Regions from separate parts of the Bacillus sp. AFS053548 genome, predicted to be linked through region 3. Evidence: riboswitches for the same ligand, from Rfam matches in the RefSeq annotation. Region 3 holds a riboswitch; each other region holds the start of a gene.
The links. A riboswitch is a leader RNA that binds a small molecule or an ion and turns the genes downstream of it on or off. The one in region 3 is predicted to bind thiamine pyrophosphate.

Region 1: another riboswitch for thiamine pyrophosphate. It lies ahead of CN946_RS17950 (thiamine phosphate synthase); the one in region 3 lies ahead of thiD (bifunctional hydroxymethylpyrimidine kinase/phosphomethylpyrimidine kinase).
Region 2: another riboswitch for thiamine pyrophosphate. It lies ahead of CN946_RS05155 (ABC transporter substrate-binding protein); the one in region 3 lies ahead of thiD (bifunctional hydroxymethylpyrimidine kinase/phosphomethylpyrimidine kinase).

Annotation. Positions count from the first base shown of each region.
Region 1 is NZ_NUHI01000034.1:25,290-35,818, forward strand. Features, by position in the region: gene CN946_RS17905 (hypothetical protein) at 1-542, opposite strand, end outside; gene CN946_RS17910 (metal-sensing transcriptional repressor) at 659-958, shown strand; gene CN946_RS17915 (heavy metal translocating P-type ATPase) at 974-3,367, shown strand; gene CN946_RS17920 (cation transporter) at 3,380-3,580, shown strand; gene CN946_RS17925 (hypothetical protein) at 3,666-4,472, shown strand; gene CN946_RS17930 (ThiF family adenylyltransferase) at 4,661-5,668, opposite strand; gene CN946_RS17935 (thiazole synthase) at 5,665-6,432, opposite strand; gene thiS (sulfur carrier protein ThiS) at 6,435-6,638, opposite strand; gene thiO (glycine oxidase ThiO) at 6,665-7,756, opposite strand; gene CN946_RS17950 (thiamine phosphate synthase) at 7,740-8,354, opposite strand; TPP riboswitch at 8,445-8,554, opposite strand; TPP riboswitch at 8,789-8,903, shown strand; gene thiC (phosphomethylpyrimidine synthase ThiC) at 9,041-10,529, shown strand, end outside.
Region 2 is NZ_NUHI01000008.1:46,717-57,245, reverse strand. Features, by position in the region: gene CN946_RS05220 (hypothetical protein) at 1-55, opposite strand, end outside; gene CN946_RS05215 (DUF4240 domain-containing protein) at 173-730, opposite strand; tRNA gene CN946_RS05210 (tRNA-Arg) at 927-1,000, opposite strand; tRNA gene CN946_RS05205 (tRNA-Gly) at 1,004-1,077, opposite strand; gene CN946_RS05200 (metallophosphoesterase family protein) at 1,313-1,816, opposite strand; gene CN946_RS05195 (XTP/dITP diphosphatase) at 1,816-2,436, opposite strand; gene rph (ribonuclease PH) at 2,461-3,201, opposite strand; gene CN946_RS05185 (GerMN domain-containing protein) at 3,388-4,431, opposite strand; gene CN946_RS05180 (helix-turn-helix domain-containing protein) at 4,632-4,856, shown strand; gene CN946_RS05175 (TatD family hydrolase) at 5,159-5,926, opposite strand; gene CN946_RS05170 (ABC transporter ATP-binding protein) at 5,931-6,662, opposite strand; gene CN946_RS05165 (ABC transporter permease) at 6,659-7,426, opposite strand; gene CN946_RS05160 (thiamine-binding protein) at 7,426-7,716, opposite strand; gene CN946_RS05155 (ABC transporter substrate-binding protein) at 7,729-8,721, opposite strand; TPP riboswitch at 8,810-8,919, opposite strand; gene racE (glutamate racemase) at 9,148-9,939, shown strand; gene CN946_RS05145 (RrF2 family transcriptional regulator) at 10,037-10,480, opposite strand.
Region 3 is NZ_NUHI01000005.1:25,599-36,127, forward strand. Features, by position in the region: gene CN946_RS02015 (acetyl-CoA carboxylase biotin carboxyl carrier protein subunit) at 1-171, opposite strand, end outside; gene CN946_RS02020 (acetyl-CoA carboxylase biotin carboxylase subunit) at 182-1,522, opposite strand; gene CN946_RS02025 (acyl-CoA dehydrogenase family protein) at 1,534-2,679, opposite strand; gene thiE (thiamine phosphate synthase) at 3,325-3,960, opposite strand; gene thiM (hydroxyethylthiazole kinase) at 3,951-4,763, opposite strand; gene cytX (putative hydroxymethylpyrimidine transporter CytX) at 4,747-5,985, opposite strand; gene thiD (bifunctional hydroxymethylpyrimidine kinase/phosphomethylpyrimidine kinase) at 5,978-6,784, opposite strand; TPP riboswitch at 6,920-7,031, opposite strand; gene CN946_RS02050 (FeoB-associated Cys-rich membrane protein) at 7,130-7,291, opposite strand; gene feoB (ferrous iron transport protein B) at 7,310-9,310, opposite strand; gene CN946_RS02060 (FeoA family protein) at 9,304-9,534, opposite strand; gene CN946_RS02065 (hypothetical protein) at 9,760-10,134, opposite strand; gene CN946_RS02070 (FTR1 family iron permease) at 10,124-10,529, opposite strand, start outside.

The sequences.
Region 1 (10,529 bases), on a different contig from region 3:
AACACATTAATTTTATAACTCTGGGAAACAGTAGTAGTTTCAAAATGAGTAAAAGAATAAAACACAGTTAAGATGAGCAGCAGGCTAGAAATAATAATTACTGGAAAGAATGATGATAGTAGTTTTGGGAATCGCTGACTTAAAAACATAGTAGAACAAAAGATTGCTGAACAAGTTAATAACAATAAACAAATTAATAATAAAGCTTTTGCCTCGGTTATTGAAATCATTACAACGATCATGCTCCCCATCATACCGGCCATCATTCCAGTAAAGATCCCCTCAAGTAGTGCAAGGAAATGTAATCGAAAGCCGATAAATAATCCAATGAGTGCAGATACGCCCATCGAAATGAGTAAGGAATGGAAAAATTGTTGGTGATTTGAAAGTGTAATGAGCACACCTATTGTTAAACCAGTAGTCATACTGATCATCATCATATACATCATTTGATGCATCTGGTCATTTTTTGTTGGTTTGAGGTGGATCGAAATGATTGTTATAAAAAGCATTATGCTAATACATACCCAACTGGTGAACATATATGATCCCCCCTAATTATCCGCTTTTTACCATCATATGGACAACTTAAAATAAATAGAATAAAAAATTGACACCTATACCCCCTATGAGTATATAATAATGGTGAGGTGATAAAATGGAAAATTGCCATGATGATCAAATGGTTCCAAGAAGTGAAGACGAAATTAACGATTTAATGAAGCGTCTTCGTAGAATAGAGGGGCAAGTAAGAGGTATTCAAAAAATGGTCGAAGAGGACCGATATTGTATAGATATTTTGACGCAAATTATGGCAGTTGAAGCTGCTATGAAAAAGGTAAGTTTCTCATTAATTGAAAGACATGCGAATCATTGTATGGTTAAGGCAGTTAAAGAAAACAATGGCGAAGAATCGGTTAACGAATTAATGGAGGTTATTAAGCGTTACGTAAAGTAAAGGGGGTTGATTAGAATGAATGATGCAAAGCAGTTAACCCTTGGCATAGAGGGTATGACCTGCGCCGCATGTGCAACCCGGATCGAAAAAAGCTTAAATCGAATGGATGGCTTGAAAGCGAATGTGAATCTTGCATTAGAAAAAGCTACTATTGTCTATGATAAAGGACAATATCAAACTTCTGATTTAATAGAAAAAATCCATACGATTGGTTATGAGGTTGCAGTTGAAAAAATTACGTTAAATATTGAAGGAATGACATGTGCTGCTTGTTCAGCTCGAATCGAAAAAGTAATAGGGAAAATGGATGGTGTTATTCAAATTAATGTTAATCTAGCAATGAATATAGCAACGATTTCCTATTTATCTGAAGTAAGTTCACTTCAATCGATAATAGATAAAATTAGTCATATTGGTTATAAAGCAGTTATAAAAGAAGAAAATGCAGTTAAAGAAAAAGACACAACAAAAAACAAACAGATTCAATTGATTAGTTCAATCTTACTTTCACTTCCACTTTTGTATTCGATGGTATCCCATCTGCCATTTAGTACAAATATATGGATGCCACATTTATTAATGAATCCATGGTTTCAACTTTTGTTTGCAACTCCTGTACAGTTTATTATAGGTTGGCATTTTTATGTGGGAGCCTTTAAAGCAATACGAAATTATAGTGCGAATATGGATGTGCTCGTCGTACTTGGAACATCGGCTGCTTACTTTTATAGCTTAGTTGAGTCAATTAAGACAATAAATAATGGTATGTATATGCCGCATCTATATTTTGAGACAAGTGCGGTTTTAATAACGTTAGTATTGCTTGGAAAATATTTTGAGTATATTGCTAAAGGGAAAACGACTGAAGCAATTTCAAAACTAATGGAATTGCAAGCTAAGGAAGCAATTGTTTTAGAAAATGGAAATGAAGTTTATGTACCATTGGAAGCTGTAAAAGTTGGAGATCTACTACTTGTTAAACCAGGTGAGAAAATTCCAGTGGATGGGGTCATTGTTTCGGGAGTATCTACAGTTGATGAATCAATGATTACAGGTGAGTCTTTACCAGTTGATAAAAAGACGGATGATAAAGTTGTTGGAGCAACAGTCAATGGAAATGGTATTTTAACAATACGAGCTGAGAAGGTTGGTAAGGATACGGCATTAGCAAATATTGTAAAAATAGTTGAAGAGGCACAAGGTTCAAAAGCACCAATTCAAAGATTAGCTGATCGAATTTCGAATATATTTGTTCCAATTGTGATTGGCATAGCTATATTGACATTTATCATTTGGTTTTTTGTAATCGATCCACAAAATTTGCCCAAATCAATTGAAGTAGCAATAGCTGTTTTAGTCATAGCATGTCCTTGTGCTTTAGGACTTGCTACACCAACTTCGATTATGGTTGGAAGTGGAAAAGGTGCGGAAAATGGGATTTTATACAAAGGCGGAGAATTTCTAGAAACTACCCAAAAAATTAATACAATCATTCTTGATAAAACAGGTACTGTTACAAAAGGAAAGCCTGAAGTAACAGATATCATTAATTTAAATCATCGAGAGGATTTATTGAAGCTCGTTGCAAGTGTAGAGAAAATGTCAGAGCATCCTTTAGCACAAGCAATTGTTCAATACGCTGTTAAACAGGAATTGCAACTAACTGATATTACAGAGTTTATTGCCATACCTGGACATGGAGTAGAAGCCTTGATTGAAAATAAAAAGGTATATATCGGTACTAGAAAGTTAATGAATGAAAAGAATATCGATTTTTCTTCAGTAAATGAACAATTAATCGTATTTGAATCTGCTGGAAAGACAGGAATGTTAGTAGCAATTGAAGAGAAGCTAGAAGGTATTATTGCCGTAGCCGATACAATAAAAGAATCTTCAAGAAATGCGATTAAAGCATTAAAGGATTTAAAAATAGAAGTTTTTATGGTAACCGGTGATAATAAACACACAGCACAGGCGATTGCAGATCAAGTTGGGATTGAAAATGTATTTGCTGAAGTTCTACCAGAGAAAAAAGCAGATATAGTAGCTGAACTACAAAAACAAGGGAAAATTGTTGCGATGGTTGGAGATGGGATTAATGATGCTCCAGCTCTTGCTAAAGCTGATATTGGTATGGCGATTGGTACTGGTGCAGATGTAGCGATTGAAACAGCGGATGTTACGCTAGTAGGTGGCGACTTATCACATATTCCGAAAGCTATTAGCTTAAGTAAGAAAACTATGAATAATATTCGCCAAAATTTATTTTGGGCGTTATTTTATAACAGTTTAGGTATACCGATAGCAGCTTTAGGGTTGTTGCAGCCTTGGATTGCAGGTGCTGCCATGGCATTTAGCTCTGTATCGGTTGTCATAAATGCATTACGATTAAAACGCATAAAAATTTAGGAGGATTTAGGAATGGAAACAATTTTAAAAGTAGAAGGTATGACATGTGGACACTGCAAAGCTGCAGTTATGAAAGCTGTAGAAGGAGTGTCTGGTACAAATAATATAATCGTAAGTTTAGAAAATAAAGAAGTAACATTCAATACTTCAAACGCTGAAACAATTGAGAAAGTGAAAGAGGCTATTGAAGATCAAGGGTACGATATCGTTTAAACTAAATGTTTATCGAACAAATAAAAGGCGAACTATAGGTTCGCTTTTTATTTGAAAAAAAATACTATACTGGGGAGAGAATTAGATGAAATACTTATTGTTGTTACTTAGTTTTGTTATTGTTTTTGGATTAAGTGGTTGTGAAAGTAAGACACACACAGGATCAACTCATCAAAATATGAATCATGAAACAAAAGAAGAGATAGATACTACTCAAGTAAAATTTTCATTTAATGGTATTCCAGAGAGTAATAATAAAGTAGATTTAAACATACAGGTTAATAGTTTAAAAGGAAAACCAGTTGAACAGTTTGAAATTGAACATGAAAAATTAATGCATTTGATCGTTGTAAGTAAGGATTTATCTTTTTTTGACCATTTGCATCCACAATATAAGGGTAAAGGATTGTTTACAGTAATACCGAACTTTCCAAATGGCGGTGAGTATAAGTTATTTACAGATTTTAAACCTAAGGACTCCGATAAAAACGTAAAATCCAAATTAGTAAAAGTTTCTGGGCAACAAGTCAAACCGGTTTCACTAATACCGGATAAAGTATTAACAAAAGTAATTGATGGAAAAGAGATTACTTTAAAATTTGATAAATTAACGACAGATCATGAAGTTAAAATGACATATACGATCAAAGATGCTAAAACAAAAAAAGATATTAATGATTTACAGCCTTATTTAGGTGCAGTTGGTCATGTTGTTGCGATTAGTGGCGACACTAATACATATTTACATGTGCATCCTATGAATGAAAAATCAAGCGGACCTGTTGCGGAATTCATGACGAGTTTTCCAAAAAAGGGATTGTATAAAATATGGGGACAGTTTAAGCAAAATGGCAATGTGTTTATCGTACCATTTATAGTAGACGTACCATAATTTCCTTCCATGATAGCTGCTGTATTAATGTTGGAAGAACAGTTATTGAATTTCCAATCGATGAAGAATCTAGCTTAACATTAGCAGGTTCAGTAGGGAATGAATCTAATTAAATTATAGGAATTGTTTATAATTAGCCCTTTCAAAGACTAGTAAATTATTAGTCTTTGAAAGGGTATTTTTCTATTTTAACCTAAAACTTTGCGATAGAGCTCCTTAGCAACAGATGGTTCCTTTGTACCGTGAATAATCGCTCGACCGTCTTTAAATAGAACAATGCGATGATCTTCATATGTACATGACAATAAATAAGGATTTACAATCAAATCATTTACTAACCCTTGTAATCTTTCAGAAAGGTTAGTTAGTGTTGGGATTTTAGGAGATGATACTCTTAATTGGACTGCATCTCTTCCACATAAAACGTATGACTTCATATGGTCATCATCTTTTAAAAATGGATAACTTCTTATAGGACCACATGTTGGACAATTTTTATTTTTCAATTTTTCAATGTTTATATCAGACTTTTCATGCTTCCAAACATCAATCGATTGTAAGATTGGTAAAAGTTCATAGTTAGTAAGATATTGCATGGCATAGGTTACTTGGTAGGCAGCAATCATTTGCACAATTGGACTGATTACTCCTACTGTATCGCAAGTCATATTTAAAGTTGGTATATGATTTAATAAACAGTTAAGACATGGGGTTTTACCTGGAATAATTGGAAATGAGAGGCCATAGCTTCCTACACACGCACCAAAAATAAAAGGAATTCCATGCTTAATAGCTGCATCATTCACTACCATTCTAGTTTCAAAATTATCTGTTGCATCTAGTATGATTGTTTGACCTTTAATCATCTCTTCAATATTAAGACTAGTAATATCTTTTATTAAACTAGTAATCGATACTTCACTATTAATTTGTTGAAGTCGATTTTTAGCTGCAATTACTTTAGGTAGTTTATTTCTAGCATCCTCTTCAGTATAAAGAGATTGCCTTTGTAAATTACTCCATTCAACGTAATCACGGTCAACAATTGTTATATTTCCAATGCCGGCCCTTACAAGCATTTCTGCTATTGATGAGCCTAGTGCACCAAGACCAATAATAATGGCACTGGCTTTTTGTAAGTTTGATTGACAATCGCTTCCTAAAAATAATTCTTGCTTTGCATAACGGTTTGTCAAGAATTCACCAACCCTGTGATTGGGCTACTAGCTTCACCATAATTTTTTTCTTCAATTCTTCCTGCCTCAAAACCAAGCCTTCCAGCTTCAATAGCAAGCTTCATTGCAACTGCCATTTTTACAGGATCTTTCGCATTAGAAACTGCAGTATTTAAAAGGACTCCATCAGCACCTAGCTCCATTGCAAAAGCAGCATCTTTTGGTGACCCGATTCCGGCATCTACTATAACAGGTACATTCGATTGCTCAATGATGAATTTAAGATTTAATGGATTAATAATTCCTTTTCCGGAACCGATTGGAGATGCACCTGGCATAATCGCATGTACTCCAAGTTCTTCTAGTCTTCTTGCAAGCACAACATCATCGGAAGTATAAGGTAATACAATAAATCCTTCGTTTAATAACATTTCTGAAGCTTTCAATGTTTCGATTGGATCGGGTAATAATGATTTATCACACCCAATTACTTCTACCTTGATCATATCGCACAAGCCTGACGCTTTTGCCAATCTAGCAATTCTAACTGCCTCTTCAGCGGTTTTTGCACCAGCCGTATTAGGTAATAATTTATATTTCGATAGATCTAATTGTTCAAGAAAATTTGGTTGAGATTCTTCAAAAATATTCATTCTTCTAACAGCAAAAGTTAGTATCTCGGCTTCCGATACTTCAACAGCTTCTTTCTGGACTTCAAATGAAGGGTATTTTCCTGTTCCTAATAATAATCTTGAATGAAACGTATGATTTCCTACTTTTAACATAATTAGCCACCACCTACAAAATGTATTAATTCTACAGAATCTCCGTTTGAGAGACGGGTTAACGGATACTGTTCTTTATAAATAATTTCTTTATTAACCTCGACAATAACAATTCGGTTTTCTAATTGATATTCATTAAGTAGATCCTGAATTGTACAGGTTTTGCTCGAAATATCGATATTCTTTCCGTTTAATCTTATTTCCAAATGCTTACACCTCCAAAGAGTTAAAATTAGCGATTGATTTTAAATGCTTCGATCCAGTTACGATCGACTTTCCGCTTAAGGATCAAATCTCGAATTAATTTTCCAGTAGCCGGTGCAAGCAATATTCCATTTCGAAAATGGCCGGTCGCAAATAAGATTTGATCTTCTTCTGGATGAGTACCAATAAAGGGATTATAGTCTATAGTTCGCGGTCGTAATCCTGCCCAAAATGAATCAATTTTCATGTCTTCAATTTCGGGAAGCATTTTTTTAGCGTTTCGTATTAATGACTCAACTCCCCCTAAACTAGGGTTCTCATTCCATTCGTTATCAATCATCGTAGCTCCGATGACAAGGCGTCCGTCATTCCTTGGAACAATATAATTTTGTTCATGGAACAGAGTATGCTTTAATGCAACTTTTTCACTTTTTACCGAGATGCATTCACCTTTAACGGGAATAATTTCGTGATGTAATCCAAGCTGTCCAAACAATGAATTACTCCAAACGCCACTTGCAACTACAATGGTTTTTGCTTCAAAATTACCATTTGTTGTTTTAATTAAATAATGTGAATCATTTTTTTGAATTTGAAATACATGTGTATAGTCAAAAATAGTTGCACCTAAAAGTTGAGCACCTTTACAAAATGCGTTACAGACAGAAACAGGTAATACATTCACGTCGTCTTCAATATAAGCTGCTCCAATAATGTTTGAATGGACACCAGGTATCTGCTTTTTTAACTCCTCCTGGTTATACCAAAGTGCCGAAGTTTGAGTGAGTAGGGGAGTTAATTGTTTTTTTTCTAATTCTGTATAAGCTAGTTTGAAAATGCCACCTTTTTTAAGTTCAATATCAATTCCACATAATTCTTTTAATTCTTCTTGAAGATGAAAATAAGTTAATTGACTGTTTCTTGCAAAAGTAAAAAATGACTCGGAGTGATCCCACTCGGAATGGGCACCAAGCATTCCAGCAGCTGCCTTAGTTGTTTTCTGTCCAACTTGCTGTCCTTCAAGAACTGCGACATTAATGTTTTCTTTCGCTAGATAATAAGCAATGGAACAACCTATTATTCCTCCACCAATTACTACCACATCAAATTTCTTGTTCATAAGCGAATTTGCACCTTTCAAAATATTGCAGCGCAGCTTCTAGAGGATTTTGAGCAGAAAATATGCCAGACATGACAGCAATACCATCAATGTCGTTCTCTTTTAGAACTTGGATATGTTCAGGTAATATTCCGCCGACTGCATAGATTGGTATAGTTAACGTTTTTTTCATTTCTGGAATTAGTTCAATTCCATTAGGTGTTAATCCATTTTTACACTCTGTTTCAAAACAATGACCGTACATAATATAGTCAGCTTTATCATTTTCTGCCTGTATTGCTTCAGTAAGAGTGTGAACTGATTTTCCTACTCGTAAATTAGGAAAATATTCTTTTACATCAACAAGTGGAAGACCATGTCCTGGCAAGTGAATATTTGATAGATTAGAGAAAATAGCTATATCTAATCGATCATTTAAAACAATTTTTTTCATATCTACTTTGTTCATTTTTAGTAGATTTAAGAGTGATATTAGCTCGATTGCCTTTTTCGATTTTTCACGAATATGTACATAGTCGACTGCATCGATTATTTGAATTATTTTTGTAGCAAGTACTTCGACTGAGTGCTGATCATCTGTAATTGCAATAAGTTCCATGTCCCAGCGCCTCTTTCATTAGCAAAATTTTTTCAAACAAAAAAACCACTTTCCTAAAAAAAGAAAGTGGTTACATTGCACGCAGGAAAAATATAAAATGCGCCACTTTCCTACGCAGGTACTAGCCTGTTCAGGTTTTGAGGGTTTAAAAGTAACTACTTTATTCTCAGCCCTTATCAAGGGATCCCCTAGTGATGAATATGTATGAAAATTAATCTTAGCATAGCATATAAAAAATAATATTCAATACTAAATATTTTTTACTAATCTATTTTTTTACCAGAAATTGGGCTTGAAGCATAATGAAATCAAGTATTTTTGCGAGTATAAAAAAGCTTAAATTTTTTTGAATTGGCCATTTCTGTAAAATTTTAGGGAAATAAAAGCATTTACATTTTAAAAATGAGGGTTTATATTTAGGTGGAACAATTTAATCGATTGACTAGGGGTGTCCAATTAGTTGGGCTGAGAGAGAAACGTGCATAAGTTTCTTAACCCTCAGGACCTGATCTGGTTCATACCAGCGTGGGGAAGTTAGAAATTTCTCATTAATGATTTCATAATTGTTAATGTAGTTTTACTAACATTTAGCCGGGTCTTAAATATAAGATTTCGGCTTTTTTTCATGCTTTAAATGGATTGGATTTCGTCCTTTTTAAACTAATTAAAAAGGGGAATGAAATCAAATGAACAATTCTGTAAATGAAATGAATTTTTCCATCATGTCTAGTTTTTCAGGGAGTAATAAGGTGTATGTTGAAGGATCTAGACCTGACATTAAAGTACCAATGCGTGAGATTCAATTAAGTCCAACAACTGGTACTTTTGGCGAAGAAGAAAATGCTCCAGTTAGAGTTTACGACACTAGCGGACCTTACACAGATTCAGCTAGCTCAGTTGATATTCGAATGGGACTTAAGGCGATTAGACAAAACTGGGTAATCGAGCGAAATGATGTTGAAGAGTATGAAGGGCGTGAAATAAAGCCTGAAGATAATGGATATAGAAAAGAGTCAGATCAACATAATGTTGAGGTATTTAAAGGGTTAAAAAGAAAACCATTACGTGCAAAGGATCATGGAAATATTACTCAAATGCATTATGCTCGTAAAGGGATTATTACACCTGAAATGGAATTTATTGCAATTCGAGAGAATGTTTCAGCTGAATTTGTTCGCGATGAAGTTGCAAAAGGAAGGGCTGTCATTCCATCGAATATTAATCACCCTGAAAGTGAGCCAATGATTATCGGTCGTAATTTTCATGTGAAAATTAATGCCAATATAGGTAATTCAGCCGTTACGTCCTCAATTGAAGAAGAAGTAGAAAAAATGACATGGGCTACTCGTTGGGGAGCGGATACGATGATGGATCTTTCTACTGGGAAGAATATTCATACAACACGTGAATGGATTATCCGAAATTCTCCAGTACCAGTAGGGACAGTTCCGATTTATCAGGCACTTGAAAAGGTTAATGGGATTGCGGAAGACTTAAGCTGGGAAGTATTTAGAGACACTCTAATCGAGCAAGCGGAACAAGGGGTAGACTATTTTACGATTCACGCGGGTGTATTATTACGATATATCCCATTAACGGCAAAACGAGTGACAGGAATTGTATCTCGAGGTGGATCTATTTTGGCTCAATGGTGTTTAGCTCACCATAAAGAGAATTTTTTATATACTCATTTTGAAGAAATTTGTGAAATTATGAAGCGTTATGACGTAACATTCTCTTTAGGAGATGGACTTAGACCAGGCTCAATCGCCGATGCAAATGACGAAGCACAGTTTTCTGAATTGGAAACACTAGGTGAGTTAACGAAAATTGCATGGAAACACGATGTTCAAGTTATGATTGAAGGACCGGGACATGTACCAATGCACTTAATTAAAGAGAATATGGATAAACAATTAGAGATCTGTCAGGAAGCGCCATTTTATACATTAGGACCGTTAACGACTGATATTGCACCTGGATACGATCACATTACATCAGCGATCGGTGCAGCAATGATTGGTTGGTTTGGTACTGCAATGCTTTGTTATGTAACTCCGAAAGAGCATTTAGGTCTTCCAAATAAAGAAGATGTTAGAGTAGGTGTTATTACATACAAAATAGCAGCGCATGCAGCTGACTTAGCAAAAGGGCACCCTGGTGCACAAAAAAGAG
Region 2 (10,529 bases), on a different contig from region 3:
CTAAATTTATTATCCGATCCTTCAGTTTAGGAAAAAAGACAATATTGTCTTCCATGTTACTCTCCCCTAACATTTGTTATTTCCTGCACAAACTAGTTATGAAAAAGTGTATCATGAATTAAAATTAATTAAAATATTAAAGATACAAGTATGCATGAAACAGTTTTTAACTTTAGCACCCTAATGGTTTATTACCAAATCTTTTCCATAGCTTTGGAAACTTAGGTTTTAATTCGTCTTTTGACTTCCAATCGATCGTTAATTGTTGTTCAGGATAATCATAGCCTTTGCTTTCAATTAGTGAATTGAACTCATTCCACAACTGATCATCCCAATCATCATCGCCCTTACGCTTGATTGTATACGCTTGTAAAGCTAGATCTAACATATCTTCCAATTCTGGCGTAAGTCCTTCTTCTTCATAAATAGGAAAGATGTATTCAGCTAAATAATCTGGGTCATTTAACGTTTTCTTGTAAACTTGTTCTCCTTGACCGATTAACCAAGCTCTAAAATGTGCAAATGAATCCTCAGAACAGCCATCCATAATGATCCATGCAGCTCCTAAAAGATTTGCGGTATACGCTTTGGAAAAAAAAGTTTCAAAATGAATTTCAAAACTAGCTATCTCTTCCTCTGATTGTTTTGCTAAATGATTTATTACCCATTCATACGGTTCTTCAACAATATGCATTTTAGATATTAAGCTCCAAAATTCTTTTTCGTTCATTTATATCACTCCACTCTTTTATTTATATTAGAATAACATATCTAGTATAAATTTTATGATGATCTAAGATTTCTATTAAATGATAGGAATCCATCCTAATTTATATAGTAAACGTAATTCATCATTTTATTTCTAAGTAGTTAAAACACAAAAAAAGACACTTATTTTACATTTCGTAAAACAAGTGTCTTTTGGACGTCCTGAGAGGGATTCGAACCCCCGACCGACGGCTTAGAAGGCCGTTGCTCTATCCTGCTGAGCTACCAGGACATATGGAGCGGGTGATGGGAATCGAACCCACGACCGAAGCTTGGAAGGCTTCTATTTTACCATTAAACTACACCCGCATATTTGTTATTTTTTTATTTCTTTGCGACATCACCCTGTCGACATATTTTATTATAGTCACTATACAAATTAAAGTCAACACTATTTTAAAACTTTTTTTCCAAAATAAAGGAAAAAATTTAAAAGTTGTATAATTACCTTAGTTTATTAGGGTTTTCCGGCTTTTAGTACTCCAAATTTTTTTGTTTTTAGATAAGGTTAGTAGCATATAAGCTACTAACCTCCTGTTATTCATTATAATTCAAATGAAGTTGTTATAAGCTCCGTTCCATCTGTATTATAAAAAGTAACATTAGCTTTCTTACCAAATATTTCAAGAATAGCATAAGTCTTTTCTTTTCGCATTCTCGGTAATAAAATGCTGCCAGGGTTAATAAAAAGCACACCATCAATTACTTCGGCTCCTAATACATGTGAGTGACCGAAACAAGCAATTGTTGCTCCAACTTCTTTACAACGATAATACAGCTTTTGTAATGACTGTTTTATTCCATGTAAATGACCATGTGTTGCATAGATTGTATATTCATTCCCACGGTGAATAAATTCTTCAGGGAATTCTCCTCTGAAATCACAATTTCCTCTTACAACATTATAATCCTCTAGTTCCTTAGCATTCACTTCTAATTCTGAATCTCCACAGTGAATCATTAAATCTACACTGTCACGATATCGGTCGGCGATTTCTTGCAATGGTTTTGTCAATCCATGGCTATCACTTACAATTAGTACTTTCATTAATTTGATCCTCTTAGTAAAAAGTCTTTATCTTCTTTATTTATTACACTCATTAATGATTTAATTGCATTAGCGCGATGACTTAAGCCACCTTTTTCATCTGTTGTTAATTCAGCCATCGTTTTATCTAATTCTGGCAAAAAGAATATTGGATCGTAGCCAAAACCATTTGTTCCTCTTTTTTCATTGGCAATATACCCTTCAACTGTACCATAAACAGTGATTGTTTCTTTGCCTGGAACCGCTAAAGCTAAAGCACAATAAAATCGCGCAGTTCTTTTTCCAGGAAAAACTCCTACTAGTTCACTTAAAACTTTTTGTAAATTATCTTCATCACTTTTATGTAATCCGGCATATCGAGCAGAATAAACACCTGGTCTACCTTCAAGTGCATCCACTATTAAACCAGAGTCATCTGCAATGACTGGCGTATGTAACTCACTCGCTAAATACTCAGCTTTTAAAATCGCATTTTCTTCAAATGTAGTTCCTGTTTCTTCAACTTCTTGAATATCAGGAAAGTCTTTTAAAGACTTAATTTGAAATCCCATCGGGTTAAAAAGTGCTTCAAAATCCTTCACTTTACCTTGATTATTTGTCGCAATAATGATTGTTTCCATCCTTAAAGTCTCTCCTCGAAATGATTATTGAAATTTAATACCTTCTTGTAATAACACTTCTTTTTGTTTTTCAATTAGAGATTTAATTCCTAATTCACCTAAAGATAGTAACTCATTTAATTCTTCTCTTGAAAATGTTGCTTCTTCACCAGTTCCTTGAAGTTCAACAAACTGTCCTTTTCCAGTCATAATAATATTCATATCAACACTTGCAGCAGAATCTTCTACATAATATAAATCTAGTACTGGTCCAAGGTCATCTAAAATACCAACCGAAGTTGCTGCTAAATAATCTTTTACAGGATACGATTTCAATTTATCCATTTTAATTAATTTATCAAAAGCAAGCATCATCGCAACAAATGCACCAGTAATTGAAGTAGTTCTTGTTCCTCCATCTGCTTGAATTACATCACAATCGATCCAAATTGTCTTTTCACCAAGTGCTTCTAAATCAACTACTGCTCTTAACGCTCTTCCTATTAAACGTTGAATTTCCATTGTTCGACCAGTAACTTTACCTTTAGATGATTCACGTATTGTACGCTCTTGAGTAGCCCTAGGTAACATTGAATATTCAGCTGAAATCCAACCTTTTCCACTATTTCTCAAAAATGGCGGTACACGGTCCTCAACTGTTGCATTACAAATTACCTTCGTATCACCAATACTGATCAGCACAGAACCTTCTGCATGCTTTGTATAGTGAGTAATAATCTCTATGGGTCTAAGTTCATTATTTAATCTTCCATCTGTTCTTTTCATGATCGTTCCTCCTACAAAATCTTCCAAATACTAGTATAGACAAAAATGTGATTTCATTTCTACTTATTAAGTGTAATTTATAGATAAAATTAAAAACCTTGTACAAAAATCATCACAATTTTTGTACAAGGTTTAAATTTAAAACATTTTTTTAAAGTTAAATATTATCTTTCCCTAACCACTGGCTTACAATTTTTTTGTATTTACATCCTTAGGTCTAGAAACAGGTTGGCTTAAAGGCTTGCCTTGTTGGTCTAGCGCAGTTAATTTTCCATTGATTTGAATTTCAATAGACTTAACTCCTTTTTGCTCAGTTAAAGAAAGTACAAGTGGCTGTAGTACATCATTATTGATCATATTTTTTGCAATATTTCCATAGATACCATCGTTAAAATTAAGTACTAGTTTACCGCCTTTGAAAACAGGTTGACTAACTAGTTTCGTATCAGTTCCAAAATCGGAAACTAAATTCGAATATTCAGATGGACCTTTTACAAGTTCATTTACGATTGCTGAATATGAATCTGTTTCAGCATTTGAAATCCTAGTCGTTACAGGTACATAATAAGTGTCTCCCATTTCCCCTTGAGAAACATAATATAACGTAACTGGTCTGGAGTTCATAATATCTACAATATCACCTTTATCAAAGTTAATTCCATCATCTCTTGTTAACCCATCACCAATTTGAGCTTTATTTACTGGCATCGATGCAAGCTCTTTTCCGTTTACTCGAATTTTCACCTTTGTCACATTATCAAATTGAGTTAACGTCCAAGTAACAGCTTGAAACACTTTTAATTCATCTTCAGCACGGTATTGCTTAAATTCTGGTGAAAAATCAGCAATAATCGTACCATCCTTTTGAGTTTGAACACCTAAAACTTCAGTATTCGGAGGTAAAACTGCTTGGAAACCATTCGGTAATTCATCTGTAACAGGACCATCTTTTACTAAGTACTCTAACGCTTGTTTAGCCAAGCTAGTAGACTTAGGTAATTGGAACGTTTGCGGTACAATATACCCGTTACGATCAATTAAATATAATTCCCTTTTTACAGTTTCCTCTTTCTTTGCTACTTCTTTTGAAGGTTGATCACTTTTATAAACTACAGTTTTAGGTGGATCAATGTCAGTTGAAGATTTCGTTGGAAGTAAACTACATCCACTCATTGTTGCAATTCCACATACCGCTGCCGCTGTTACTAACAATCTTTTTTTCATCACCATACTCCCCCCACGCTTTTTTACTATTTATACGAGCCTGTACATTTTTTAGAACAAGCTAAATAGAAAAAAATAAATAATTTAAATCTAGCTCTAAATTTACTGGAAATATTCACCTAAAAGACCTATCGTTCATATGATAAAAAGACTAAATGAATACCCATCCGAAGAACAGCTCGGTCAAGCAAGGAGGGTTAGCACAGTTGAAGGATAGAGACTATCAAACAAAGCACACACTCACAAAGCGTGAAAAAGAAGTATTCGAGCTTCTTGTTCAAGATAAGACTACAAGAGAAATTGCTGAAGAACTTTTTATAAGTGAAAAAACTGTGAGAAATCATATTTCAAATGCAATGCAGAAGCTTGGGGTTAAGGGGCGATCACAAGCAGTTATAGAGCTTCTTCGTATGGGAGAGCTTGAACTGTAGTTATTTTGTAGAAACACTTCTACAAACCAACATACTGCCGGCATTCTAATCACATGCCGGTTTTGGTATTTACATTGAAACTTAAGTTTTACATTTCACTATTTTCTTGCTTGTAAAGAATCTGATTATCTAAATTGAAAGTTTAACTTTATATCCTACTTATAGTAGATAAAAAAGCCTATCCGTAAATTAGGATAGATGCTCTGCTATAGGGGGATTTTATTTTAGCTCTTTTTACCTACCTAAAACTAAACTAATTAAAATAAAAAAATCGTTTCCTGTTGGATAACGATTTTCTTATTTTATATACTATAAAATTTCTTAGTATTTTCATATAAAGTTTTATATGCATTTGATAGATCTATCTCTTTTAACTCAGCTATCTTTGCAACCGATTGATGCATAAATTTTGGATGTGTCCACTCATTCTCAAAAGGCCCTTCAAATGGCCAAGGACCATCTGTTTCTATCATCATTAATTCTAAAGGATACTTTTTTACTAAGTCTTGAATCTCATTTTCATATAATACATCTGGTGTAATTGAGATAAAATACTCATTTTGCATCATCCGTTTAATTGTAAGTTCGTCCCCTTTAAACCAATGAAAATGGGCTTTTTTAATAAAATATTTTTCTAATAGATTACAGACGGTTTCGGCGTCCTCATACACCGCATGTAATATAATCGGTTTATTTAACTCTTTTGCAAGTGAGATAAATTTTTCTAGTAATTGAATATAAGGTACGTAATCAATCTGTTCTTCTAAATTCTTATAATATGGTAAACCAACTTCCCCAATTGCGACCATTTCATCCTGATTATTCTTAATCCATTCAATTAATTGATTAACCTCTTCATCAGATGGGATTTGTTGTTCAGGATGAAATCCGAATGCTGGATATACACTATTATTTTGATTTTTTAACTCTAAATTTTTCTTACTAGATTTTAAATCCATCGATACCGAAATGAGCGCCTCGATTTCGTGTGTTTCTAAATTAGCTAATATTTCTTCTCTTTGACTAATATCATAAGAATCTAAATGAATATGAGCATCTATCATTTTCATCGTATTACTCCTTCTCTAAAGCCAAATAGATTTTTCTTTTATATTCCGTAAATTCATCACTCAATAATAATTCTTTTTTACGTGGTCTTGGAAATGGAACAATGATTTCTTCTTTGATTTTTGCGGGTTTGTCAGAAAATATATATATTCGATCAGACATTAACAACGCTTCATCAATATTATGCGTTACTAATAAAATTGATCGTCGTTGCTCCTCCCATATTGATAAGAGCCATTGTTGCATTTCAAGTCTAGTGAACTCATCTAAAGCTGAAAAAGGCTCATCCATACACATGAACGACTGCGGTGCTAGTAGAGACCTTAAAAATGAAACTCTTTGTTTCATACCACCAGATAATTCATGAGGGTAAGCATTCTCATAGTTTTCTAAACCAGTTTTTTTAAGCCAGTCTCTTGCCAACTTTTCATCAGGTTTATGCTTTAATTCTTGTGACAAAACAATATTTTTTAATACTGTTCTCCAAGGTAGTAATGAATGATCTTGAGGCATAAAACTAACATGACCAAGTTCTCCATTTATTATCGACCCATTTAACTTTACTTCTCCGGAATCAGGTTTTAGTAAACCACCTATAAGATGAAACAACGTACTTTTCCCGCTACCAGATGGGCCTAAAATTGAAACAAATTCTCCCTCGTTTACATAAAGAGAAATATTCTCTAGAACTTGATGACCGCTATAACTCTTTGATAATTGTTCCACTTGTAATGTCATTTCCGTTTCTCCCCTTTAACTTTCCATTTAACAGTAAAACGTTCAATTACGACTATTAGGAAGAAGAAAAGCATACTTAAAAACATAATGATAAAAATTGAAACAAATACTCGATCTGTTCTAAATGAAGATGAAGCTAAAGTCATATACACCCCAATTCCAGATTTCGCTCCGAGCCATTCAGATATAACTGCCCCCATAACACTATAAGTTGCAGAAATCTTTAAGCCTGAAAAAATGGAAGGTAGAGAAAAAGGCAATTCAACTTTCCAAAAAATTTGTGATTTGGATGCTCCCGCCATTTTCATATAATTTATTAGTTCACTTGGTGTTTGTCGGAAACCATCTAAAGCTGAAACTGTAACTGGGAAAAAACAAACAAGAGAAATAATAATTAATTTAGGTAATACACCAAATCCAAACCAAATAATTAAAAGCGGTGCCAATACGATAATTGGTACATTTTGCGAAAGAATTAATAATGGGTAAAAAGCTTCCCTAACACCTGGAATTAAATGCAATAGAAATGCGATTAAAAATCCTAATAAACTACCAATTAACAATCCAATAATCGTTAATTGAATTGTAGAAGAAATATGAGGAAGTAGTGAATCAGATGACTTCATTCCTTCTTTAAAGATTGCGATCGGTCCTGGCAATAACCAAGATTCGATTTTCCAAATTTTAATACTTAGCTGCCAACAGATTAAAAAAAGCAGGATGACAACGATTGGTTGCCATCCTTTAATATTTTTTGATTTCATTAACGGTACTTCTCCGTTAACACATCCATCGTAATACCTTGTGGTTGATAAAGTATTTTCATTTGAGTTATAACATTGTGGCAACCTATTTCAATCATTCTTTCATTCATTTTTTGAACAACCATTAATAATTGATTCAAGTCGCCTTCCATAGTTGTTTCCAATGGTTGAACTTGATATTTTACACCTGATTCATCAATAATTTTAATTGCTTCATCAACTGCTGGAATAACATCCTCAATATTATTTGTTTTCGGTATAATTTGGACACTCATTAAAGTAGATTGCATTTTTGCTCCTCCTTATTTCGCTGGTAAGAAATCATTCGTAAATGCTTCTTTCGGCTTAAAGTTTCCTTCTAATAATTTATTTTCAGCTAAGAAATCAGCATAGTTTTTCCAAACTGATAACTTTTGCTCACCCCAACGGTCTGCATCATCTTTATATTTAGATGCTAACCATTCTTGGCTTTTTTCCACTAATTTTTTATCTAAATCTGGATTATCCTTTATTAAAATCGATGCAGCTTCTTTTGGGTTATCAATCGCAAAATTATATCCTTTTGATGCTGCAGCCACAAACGCTTTTACTATTTTAGGGTTTTTACTAATCATTTTTTCGTTTGTAGCTAAAACTGGAGTATAGTAATCTAGCTTTTTACTATAATCAGTTAAATAAATCATGTTTAATTTTTCTCCACGTAGCTCTGCTTCAATCCCTGTCCATCCTTGATAAATCCACGCAAAATCGATATCTCTCTTTACCGCTGTAAAGAAATCAGCATCACCCATATTAACGATATTTAACTTATTAACATTAGCATTTTCTTCTGACATAAGTGATTTTAAAATAGCCTTTTCAACCGGTGAACCCCATCCACCATATGTTTTTCCAACGAAATCTTTTGGAGACTTAATTTCTTTTTTCACTGGTGAAGCAAACCCAGAAGTATTATGTTGAATAATTGCTGCAATTGATACAATCGGTACATTTTGAACTCTTGCTTGTGTAATTGACTCTTGATAAGAAACTCCAAAATCTGCTTTACCTGATGCCACCAATTGGTCTGCACCTGTTTCTCCTGGGCTGATTATATCTACATCAAGTCCTTGTTCCTTAAAATAACCTTTTTCCTTTGCAACAAATAGCCCAGTATGATTTGTATTTGGCGTCCAGTCTAGTACGACTGTCACCTTTTTTAATTTCTTTGTCTTTTTAGTAGTAGCAGTTTTGTTTTGACCACACCCGGTTAACATTAAACAAATAGCTACTAAAAATACTACTAGTTTTTTCATTATCTATATCTCCTTTTTGTTTTTTGTTTATACAAAAAGAAAACGTCCGGATACTAACCCGGACGTAAATGCGCTGTAAAAAACATATCTAAAAAGAGATACTGTTCCCTACGCTGGCATCACCCAGATCAGGTTCTAAGAGTCAACACCTTAAGGATGCTATCTCAGCCAGCAACACTGGCTCCTCCACATTTTTCTCATATAAACTTCCCTCATTAATATAACAGATAATGATTGAATTTACGAATTATTTTTAACTTGTGTTTAAATGTTTTAATACTCTGTTAATAAGCACAATAAAACTATGAAATTTTAACATTTTTAAAAAGAGAATGATAAACAAAAATATCATTTCTTATAGTAAAATCTTAAATGAATAAAGAATATACTACATCAACAAATTATTAAGTAAAATGAGGGGATTTTTTGAATAAGCCAATCGGAGTCATTGACTCAGGTGTTGGGGGCTTAACAGTTGCCAAACAAATTATAAGACAATTACCTAAAGAGGACATTTTATATTTAGGCGATACAGCAAGATGTCCATACGGATCACGACCATATACGGAAATTAGAGAATTCACTTGGGAAATGACTAATTTTCTATTGGAGAAAGATATTAAAATGTTAGTCATCGCCTGTAATACAGCAACTTCAGTAGTCTTAAATGAAATGCGAGAAAAACTTCAAATCCCAGTCATTGGAGTTGTCCGCCCAGGTGCTAGAGCAGCAATAAAATTAACACAAAATGACCAAATCGGTGTCATAGGAACGAATGCTACTATTAATAGTAAAGCATATCATTCTGCACTAAAGCGAATTAATGACAAAGTTATAATTGAAGGTTTGGCATGCCCAGAGTTTGCTGGAATTGTTGAAAATGGGGACTACAATAAACCTGAAATATTTGAGATTGTTAAACACACTCTTGCACCGCTTATTGATTCAAATATTGATACCCTAATACTAGGTTGCACGCATTACCCATTATTAAGTCCAATCATCCAAAAAGTGATGGGACCATCAATCCAACTGATCAGCTCTGGTGATGAAACAGCTTTAGAAGTAAGTGCAATTCTGGATCAACAAAATATTTTATCTAACTCTGAAATCACTTCACATGAATTTTTTACAACTGGGGATCCAACCATTTTTAGTAAAATAGCTTCATCCTTATTCCAAGAACCGATGGAAAACGTAAAGTATATTAAACTATAAAAGTCAATAAACCACATTAAATGAAAAAAACCAACAAAGGCTTACTTTGTTGGTTTTTTTGTTTTTAAATTGGGGACGCTCTTCTATTTCAAAAAAACTATTCTTTTGTATTACTTGAAAAATAATCTTTAAGCATCGCATTGTTTTTTACAATATCATCTAATGTATATTGATCTAAAACTTTTAAAAATTGTTCTAATGCATTATTAAATATATGTTTTAAAGAACAAACAGGTGTAATAACACAAGTATTGCCGTGCTCAAAACATTCTACAATATTAAAGTCTTCTTCAGTTTTACGAATAATTTCACCGATATTTATTTCTGATGGTAATTTAGCTAAACGGATTCCACCGTTTCTACCACGGATCGTTTCGATATAGCCCATCTTTCCTAAATTATAAATTATTTTCATTAAATGGTTTTTAGAAATATCATAAGCTTCAGCGATGTCCTTAATATTAACTAATTTTTCACCTGGCTCAGAGCTTAGAAATATTAGTACACGAAGAGAGTAATCCGAATAAGTTGTTAAACGCATAACTTGTCCTCACTGTTTTATTTAAGATTAATCATAGCATAATTGTGAA
Region 3 (10,529 bases):
ACCTTCGTTAACGAACACATTTACGACTTTACATTTGTAAGGAGCAGCATGCGGAATTTCCATTTTCATAGATTCTAAGATTACATAATCTTGATCACTACTAATTTCATCCCCTACAGATACAAGACATTTCCATACGCTTCCAGCCATCATTGCAGTTAAGTTTTCCATTTTAATTACCTCATTTCACTTTTTGATATTCACTAATAAAACTTGTTGTATAGTCGCCTTCTTGGAATGCATTCGTTGAAAGAATATCAATCAAAAACGGCAGATTTGTTTTAATACCTTCAATTTCTACCTTTTTAAGATAATTGTGCAGTTGAATTACTGCTTCTTTTCTTGTATTAGCCGTAACAATCACTTTCGCTAAAAGTGGATCATAAAACGGTGATACAACCCATCCATCATAAAGATGCGTATCAATACGTACACCAATCTCCTCTGGGAAGTTACAGTGTTGAATTGTTCCTGGTGATGGGAAGAAAGTTTTAGGATCCTCAGCATATACCCTTACTTCGATAGAGTGACCATTCATTTCTACATGAGTTGGACGAATTGGAAGTGCTTCACCAAATGTGATACGGAACTGCCATTCAACTAGATCAATTCCTGTAATTCCTTCCGTTACACCGTGCTCAACTTGTAATCTAGTATTCATTTCTAAGAAATAAATATTTTCTTTTTCATCAACTAAAAATTCAATTGTCCCCACGTTTACATATTTCATTTGATTAGCAATCGTAAGGGCATATTCTTCCAGTTTCTTTCTACCTTGTGGAGAAAGGAACGGTGATGGTGCTTCCTCTACAACTTTTTGGTTTCTTCTTTGAATTGAACAATCCCTTTCAAATAAGAAAACAGCGTTGCCATGAGTATCAGCAGCGATTTGTGCTTCAATATGTCTCGGTTTAATAATCGCTTTTTCAATGAATACATCATCATTCGCAAAAAATTGAAGTGCTCTCGTTTGTGTTGTTAAAAATTCTTTTTCTAGCTGTGCTTCGTTTTCGATTAACTTCATACCAATACCGCCGCCACCACTAGAAGCTTTTAACATAACAGGATACCCAATTTGTTCTGCTATTTCTCGTGCTTCTTCAACCGATTGAATTGGATGAGAATTTCCTTTTATTAACGGAATGTTTAATTGCTCCATTATTTGTCTAGCTCTTATTTTTTCGCCCATCATCTCTAAATGCTCTGGCTTAGGACCAACAAATAAAATACCTGCTTCTTTACATTTTCTAGCAAAATCACTATTTTCTGATAGGAAGCCATATCCAGGATGAATTGCTGTTACATTATTTTCTTTTGCAATTTGTATAATTAAATCTGCGTTTAAATACGTGTCTTTCGTATGATTTCCTTTTAAAGAAAAAGCTTCATCACTTAACTTAACATGCAAACTTTCTTTATCAGCATCTGAATAAACTGCCACAGTTTGATAACGAAGCTTTTTACATGTTTCGATAATTCTACATGCGATTTCCCCGCGGTTTGCAATAAGTATTTTGATCATATTCTCTCTCCTTATCGACATCCTAATTGACGTGCAATTACCATACGTTGAATTTCTGATGTACCTTCACCAATTTCAAGTAACTTAGCATCACGCACTAAACGCTCGATTCCATACTCCTTCATATAGCCATATCCACCATGAATTTGTAATGATTCATTCGCAATTTTGGAAGCGATTTCAGATGCGTATAACTTAGCGAATGCCGCTTCTTTCGCAAACGGTTTTCCATTGTCTTTTAACCACGCAGCTTTATGCACCATATTTCTCGCTAACTCAATTCCCATTGCCATATCAGCTAATTTAAATTGAATAGCTTGGAAACTAGATAAAGGTTGTTTAAATTGTTTACGTTCTTTCGCATATACTAATGCTTTATCAAAAGCCTTTTGTGCTATACCTACTGCAAGTGCTGCAATTGAAATTCTACCACCATCTAATGTATATAAGAATTGGCCAAAACCTTTATCAGGATTGCCAAGAATATTTTCTTTTGGAACACGTACGCCATCTAAAACGATTTGAGTCGTATTAGAAGCACGGACACCCATCTTGTCATAAGGATCTGTAATTGTTAATCCTTCTGAGTCAGTTGGTACGATAAACGCACAAATATTTTTCTTTCCTTTTTCATCAATAGAAGTATAAGCAGTTACGATAATTGTGTTAGAATACTGAGCATTTGTGATCCAGCATTTTTCACCAGTAATCACATACTCATCACCTTCTAAAACTGCTTTTGTTTGTGTTCCACCAGCATCAGAACCCGCATTTGGCTCTGTTAAACCGAAAGCTCCAAGTGTTTTTCCTTGCGCCATTGGAGCTAAGTATTTTTGCTTTTGTTCCTCTGTACCAAAATAGTAAATTGGAGAGGCACCTAATGAACATGTTGCAGCAAAACTTAAACCTGTTCCTCCACATGCACGCCCTATTTCCTCTACAGCTAACGCATAACTAATTGTATCGCCACCGCTACCGCCGTATTCTTCAGGGAACGGAATTCCTAATAAACCTAATTCACCCATTTTTTTGAACGTTTCAATCGGGAATTTGCTATCACGATCAAGTTCCTCTGCAAAAGGCTCAATTTCCTTTGCCGCGAAATCTCGTACCATTTCTTGAATCATTTGCTGTTCTTTAGATAATAAAAAATCCATGTGTTAGTCACTCTCCTTTTAATATTTAGGTACGTTTTAAAAAACGTAAGAATGCCTCCAACTGCAGCAAATAGCAGTGGAGTCCCCTATCTCGTGTATAAGAAATAAATATTTTAGTCTTACAATTGATAATATTCGCTATTTTCTACCATTTTCCTTTAATCTATGTTCGACAAATTGAGACAAGAGAGGAAATGTTAGGAAAAGTGGAAGGATGGTGGAAATTTAGTCCAAAGTACAATTGAACGGGGGATTGCAAATAAGAAGTTCATTAGTGCAAATAAAACAGGAAATGTTGCAATTAAACGGCATAGTGCAAATAAAAATGGCAAATCTGCAATTAAAATGAAAAATTACCCATGCCAGTTAGGGTATTTTACACTAAAAATCGTATTACAGTTGTTCTTTTCAAATGGAAAACTAGCAAACTTGCTTTGATTCCTCCTATATCAGTACAAATCTACCAATGTTAATTAAATAATAATGAAAAAAGGGCCAAGGATGGCCCCTTTTTCATTTCTCGCTAAACTCCAATTAGTCAGGACACTAATTACATTATTGGCTACTGCAATGAACGGAACATAACTCAAAAAAAGGCACCTATCCATCAATAACGATGAAATAGATACCCCAGATACTAATTTATTATTTTTTAACCAGCACACTCAAATGTTCAGCAGCCGATTTAATATCTTCTTTCCCTAATATCGCAGAAACAATCGCAACACCATCAATATTTGTTTCCATTAATTGTGAAACATTTTCTTCATTAATCCCACCAATTCCTACGATTGGAATTTTTATCGCTTCACGTATGTTTCGTAATTCGTCTAGTGTTAAATACTTCGCATCTAATTTTGTACTTGTTGGGTATACCGAGCCAATTCCAACATAATCCGCACCTTGTTCCTGCGCAAGCATTGCTTCTTCTAATGTTGTTGCAGAAACGCCAATAATCATGTCTTCTCCAACAATCTTTCTAGCTACGGTTAAAGGTAAGTCTTCTTGTCCGATGTGTAATCCATCCGCTTTAATTGCCAAAGCGATATCTAAACGATCATTAATAATCAATGGAACATTATATTTTGAAGTTACTTCTTTTACTTGCATAGCAATTTTGTAAAAGTCTAGACTACTACAATTCTTTTCTCTTATTTGTACGATTGTTGTTCCACCTTTAATTGCTTCCTCAACAGATTGAACTAAATCTCTCGATCCTAATACATCTCGATCCGTTACTAAATAAAGCTTATAATCTATTTTACTTTTAGTTATAGCCATTCGATTTTCCCCCCTGTTAGAAGTGTATCAACAGAAGCTTTAGATACTTCATCAAATAAGTTTACTTTAAATGTGCCAATTCCTTGTCCTTCAGTTAAGCGAGCCTTAGCAAGCTCTCCACATAGTCCCATTGTAGTAATACCGGAAACAGCTGCTAGGAAATAATCATTCGTTGCACCAGCATAAGTTCCAATTAATGATGTACTCATACATCCAGTTCCAGTTACATCAGCTAGCATTTTATCCCCATTTGAAATGGTACATACTCGGTCTTGTTCTGCAATAATATCTACTACACCTGTAATTGCAACTACTGAGCCTAATTTCGCTGAAAGAGATTTCGCAATTTCAACACCGTCTTCTTCACCAGCTACAGAATCAACACCTTTAATTTGAACATTTAAGCCAGCAATCATTTTAATCTCTGACATATTTCCACGAACTACTGCAAAACGTACTTCTTTCAATAGTTTAGCTGTCGTTTCTGTACGTAGAGTTGTTGCTCCTACACCAACAGGATCTAATATTACTGGTACGCCTAATTGATTAGCCTTTTTACCAGCTTTAATCATTGATTGAATTGTTCTTTCATTTAATGTTCCAATATTAATAACAAGTGATGAAGCAAAAGATACCATTTCTTCTACTTCGGCTAAATCATCGGCCATAACTGGAGATCCACCTAGAGCTAACACCATATTTGCACAGTCATTTACAGTTACATAATTTGTAATGTGATGAACTAAAGGCTTTTTCTCTTTCACGCTTTCAAGAATTTGACTCATTTCATTCATAGTTAACATTTTTTTCTCCCCCGATTCGCTTTGGAACAAGCTTATTAATAACAAACTGGACAACTATATAAATCACACAAATTAAAATCATACTTGGAACAGTAGCTCCAAGGAAGAAATCTAATTGGACAAACTTGCGATAAATGAAAACCCCTAAAATCCATGTAATAAATGCAAGCCAATCAATTTTCAACGATTTTCTTATATTTGTTCTTTTTAGAATAAAGTAATCTGTTAATAAAATTGCGTACAACGGTGCAAAAAAAGAACCTATTGTATATAAGAATCCTTCATATTTCTCGATTGGGAAAATAACAGCCAATATTGTTCCAATAGCGGTAACGATAAGAGCTATATGTTTTCCATTTAGCTTCGGAAAGATAGTTGTAACTGATATTCCGGCAGAATAAGCATCCATGAAAGTAGTTGTAACAGTCGCTAAGACGACGATACCAACTGCAAATAATCCTAGATTTGCACTCATTAAAACAGCAACCGGGTCTACTTCATTAAATGCTAACGCTGCGCCTAATCCAATAATATACATCCAAGAGCTACCAAACATATAACCTATAAAACTACCAATTGCACCATCCTTTGTTGTCTTTGCAAATCGAGTATAATCACTAATTAAGGGAATCCAAGATAATGGCATAATCACCGACAATTCAACTGCTTCTCCAAAAGATAATCCAGAAGTGCTTGGTTGAGTTAAGATTTTACCACTTTTAAAAATGACAAAACAAAGCACAATTGTTAAAACAAATAGTAAACCAACCGCTAAACTATTAAGTTTTTTAGAAGCATTTTGTCCAAAGTACAACCAGATTGCGATTAATACTCCAATTACTAAACACCAAACCCATAGGTGGTCAAACCGATAATCTTTTATTGTAACTAAATTGATTGAGCGAGCTCCAGTTAAAATCATAATTGCTGTCCAGCCTAGTAACTGTAGAACATTCAAAATCGAAAACAAATAGCTACCATAGTTACCAAATGAAATTTTTGTAGATTCCATGGCTGACAATCTTTGCTGTGAACCAATGACTCCACCTAAAATAAGCAATAATGTTCCAAGTAAATGCCCTACTAAAATGGCCGTCATACCTTTCTTAAAACCTAGTGGTGCTACTAGGGCACCAGTCATAATTTCTGCTACAGAAACTGCCGCACCAAACCACAGTGTTGTAAAGTTCCACTTCGTCATTTTTGCATTTTGATTAGACATATTGAACTCCTGCCTTTTGATACAATGAGTAAAAATGATGTACAGGACCTACCCCTTTTCCGATTGAAAAGGAATGTTGGATTGCTAATGTTATATAGTTTTTCGCCTCTCTAATTGCCTCATTTAATTCAAGTTCATTTGCTAAATTAGATGTAATGGCAGAAGATAAAGTACAACCTGTACCATGGGTATTAATTGTATTGATCCTCACGCTATTAAAGCTTGTGAACTCCTCACCATTAAAACAAATATCAGTAGCTTCCCCTTCTAGATGACCACCCTTTACAAGGACGTTCTTAGCACCTAATGAGTGAATTTGAATAGCAGCTTCTTTCATCTCTTCAATCGTTGTAATTTTTCTACCAGTAATAACTTCTGCTTCAGGAAGATTTGGCGTAATAACAGTTGCTAACGGAATCAACTCTTGAATTAAAACTTCCTTTGCATCCAGACTTAATAAGTCAAATCCGCTTTTTGAAACCATAACTGGATCAACTACGATTTGCTTTGGTTTATATTGCTTTAGTTTCTCAGCAATGACTTTAATCGTCTCTATTTGAGATACCATTCCAATTTTTACAGCATCGACTTCAATATCAGTAAAAATTGCATCTAACTGACTAGCAATAATCTCTGGTGTCATATCTTGTACTGCAAACACTCCTTGCGTATTTTGGGCTGTTACTGCTGTAATAACACTCATTCCAAATACACGATGAGCTGAAAACGTCTTTAAATCCGCTTGAATACCTGCACCACCACTTGAATCAGAGCCTGCTATCGTTAATACTTTCTTCAATTTTCTTCCCCCTATTTCATGAATAGAACTCTTTGATCTTACAGATAGAAGATGAAACTTGATTTTAAATACAAAAAAGCACAAATCCCATAAGGACTTGTGCTCGAACAAATCAATGTTATGAATACAAAATATGCATTCTACCGTTCACTTTCCTACGCTGGCATTATCCAGATCAGGTTAAAGGGTCAAAGACTTCCCGTGTCTTAATCTCAGCCGAACATTTACGGCACCCCTAGTACTATTCAATTTTTTAAGTTGATTACTTTATCATCTTAATGAATCCTTCTACTTTATTCAAGTATTTAGACAGATTACTTTAATTTTAATCTTTTCTAGTTAACGCTATATTTCTATTTTTGAATAATTTGTATCACAATTTGAACTACAAGTTTTTGCGATTGAGCAAGAACCACATTTACCTTTTTTTGTTTTCTTTACATATCGTAAAAGTGTCCACCCTGCATATCCAAAAATAAGAGCCCCTATTATAATATTGACAATCATAAGTAGATACCCCTTTCTTTAGTAGCCTAAGAGACTTCCAACTTGATAGATAATTAGCGCTAATATATACGCAATAACTAATGCATATCCAACTGAGAAATACGTCCATTTAGCTGAACCTGTCTCTTTACGAATTGTCGCTACAGTTGCAAGACATGGTACATACAATAAGACAAATACCATAAAGCTAAAAGCAGAAAGTGCAGAAAACTGTGTTGACAATATTCCTTGTAAAGAATTTGCATTCGGCACATGATAGATAATATTCATGGCAGATACGACAACCTCTTTCGCTAAAAATCCTGTTAGTAAAGAAGCACCTGCTTGCCATGTCCCGAAACCTAAAGGTGCCAGTATTGGTGTAAGTATTCCGCCAATCATTGCTAAAAAGCTATCATCCATCGAAACACCTAAACCACTTGGTCCCATATAAGATAATAACCATATTACTACAGAACCACCAAAAATAAACGTACCTGCTTTTCGAATAAACCCTTTACCTTTATCCCATGTGCTTCTAAACAAAGCTTTACCTTGTGGCATACGGTACGGTGGGAGTTCTACGACAAATAATGAAAACTCACCCTTTAATATAGTAGATGAAAAGACCTTAGCTAATACTAATGCAACTACTATTCCGAGTATATACAGTGAAAAAACAACTATTGCTTGATTTTTCGCAAAAAACGCGCCAACGAATAGTGCATATACTGGTAAACGCGCCGAACAAGACATTAACGGTGTTAACAAAATGGTGAGTAATCTCTCTCTAGGCTGTTCAATCGTTCTAGCAGCCATAACTCCGGGTACATTACAACCAAACCCTATAATCATAGGTATAAATGCCTTTCCTGTTAAACCAACCATTTCCATCGAGCGATCCATTACTAAAGCCGCTCGAGACATATATCCAAAATCTTCAAGGAATGATATTAATAAAAACAAAATAAAAATTTGTGGAACAAAGACTAAAACTCCACCAACACCGGCAACAATACCGTCAAGAATAACTGCTTTTATAAAATCTGATGCATGTATTGCATTTAAACCGTTTGTTAGCCAGTCTGTTACATGTCCTGATAAAAAACCATCTAATGCGTCAGATAAAGGTAACCCCAACCAATCAAAAGTAAGCTTAAACATTAAAAACATTGTCACTAGGAAAATAGGAATACCCAAAATTGGGTGTGTAACAAATCGATCAATGCGATCAGTTAAAGTAACTGCTTCATTAGATTCTTTCTCTACAGATCTACCAATTAAATTTGAAATCACTTCTTTTCTTACAGAATAAATCCATTTTGAAGGTGACACGCCGTGTTCACTGTTTAATTGTTCCTCTGTTATGCTAATTACTTGGTCAATTTTACTAAAATCGTAGGATGAAGCTATAAATTCTATTACCTCTTTATTGTCCTCTAAGATTTGTATTGCAGTCCATCTTTTAGGAATAGATAAAGTTGAAGGTAATAGAGCCATAATATTTTTAATACCGTCTTCAATAATTATTCCATAATCAATTTCAAACTCAACTTCAGATTGAGGAATTGTCTCTATTAATTCATTTACCTCGTTTGTTCCCTTACCCGATCTAGCATCAATTGGAATAACTGGTACTTGTAATATCTTTGAGATACTAGAAGGATCAACTGAAATCCCTCTCCTTTTAGCAACATCAACCATATTTAGACCAATAATCATTGATTTATTAAACTCTAGAAGTTGAAGAGTGAGCATTAAATTTCTCTCTAATTGAGCAGCGTCAACAATATTAATCATCCCATCAAATGTTTCATTTACAAAAAAATGTGAAACAACGGCCTCATCTTTTGAAAGAGGGCTTAGAGAATAGATACCTGGTAAATCAATTAGATTTCCAAGTTTATTTTTAATAGTCCCTACCTTTTTTTCAACGGTAACCCCACTCCAATTTCCTACGTATTGGTATGTACCTGTTAAATTATTAAATAGAGAAGTTTTTCCTGTATTTGGATTTCCAATAAGCGCTATATTTAACATATTTTTTCTACCTTTATCCCTGATGCATCTAGAAATCGAATGCCAAGTGATTGTCCGCAATTTTCAATCATACAAGGTCCCTTGAACGGCATTGTACATTGTAAGCAGACCATAGACCCTTCACTTATCCCTAGATCTAAAAGACGTCTCTTCACTGCCTCACCTAGTGATGACAAATCTGTTATTTTAGCTTTTTCGCCTTTTTTTAATTCTGAAAGTAACATAAGTGATTCCCCCGGATCAAAACTTATTATATATAAACAATTAATAATGATAATCCTTATCAATATCTATATCTTAAGTTAAGTCAAGTTAATTGTCTACCTGCTTTTATGAAAAGGTTAACTTAAGAAAAAATTCTCAAAATTGAGTGAATAAAACCAAGAAAAAACCTACAAAGATCATTCAATGTAGGCTTTTTTGGAAAACAATGATTAATTAATTGTTTATTATTTTAGATCTTTAACTTCTTTTAATACACTTTCTAATTCGTCACCAGCTTGGTTAAGTGTATCTGCATTCAATGGGGTTACTTTTACTCCTGCTTCAATAATATGAAGTGGCGTTTCAACTTTTTCATAAAGTGATTTGTCTTTATCTTTTACTGAGTCTTCGAATTTTTCCCATGATTTTTCAAGTGCTTCTCCGCTATCTTTCGCTTTTGCTTCATCATTATTCGAAATTTGTGTTTTTAATTCTGAAATCGTTTTGATCATATCATCAGAACCAGTTTTAATTGCATCGTCTGTTTTCGTTCCACATGCAGATAAAGTTAAAGATAGTCCTAAAGCCATTGCTACTACTAGTTTTTTGTTAGATAACATTTTTCGTTCCCCCCGAATTTTTACTACTTTTTTTATTGTTTTTATTTGAGAATCTATTATAAATCACTGCAATACAAGCTATTAATAACAAGATCATTTGGGGTATAAAGCTCTCCCAAGTTGAATAAATCGCAAAGAAATCAATTGTTGGAATAGGAGCTTGCGTCGCCGGAAGTAATCCAGATAGCTGTAAACCATGAATTCCCATACCCGCAAATTTAAAGCATAAATAGAACATTAAAATACTTGAGACAAGGAAAAACGGTCTCATTGGAATTTTTAGGCCAACCTTTAAGATTAAGTAGCTTAGTATTGCTAAAATTGCAAATCCTAACCCAATTCCTATTAATAAAGTTGATAGCTTAATTGAAGATGCCATTCCAATAAAGAATAGT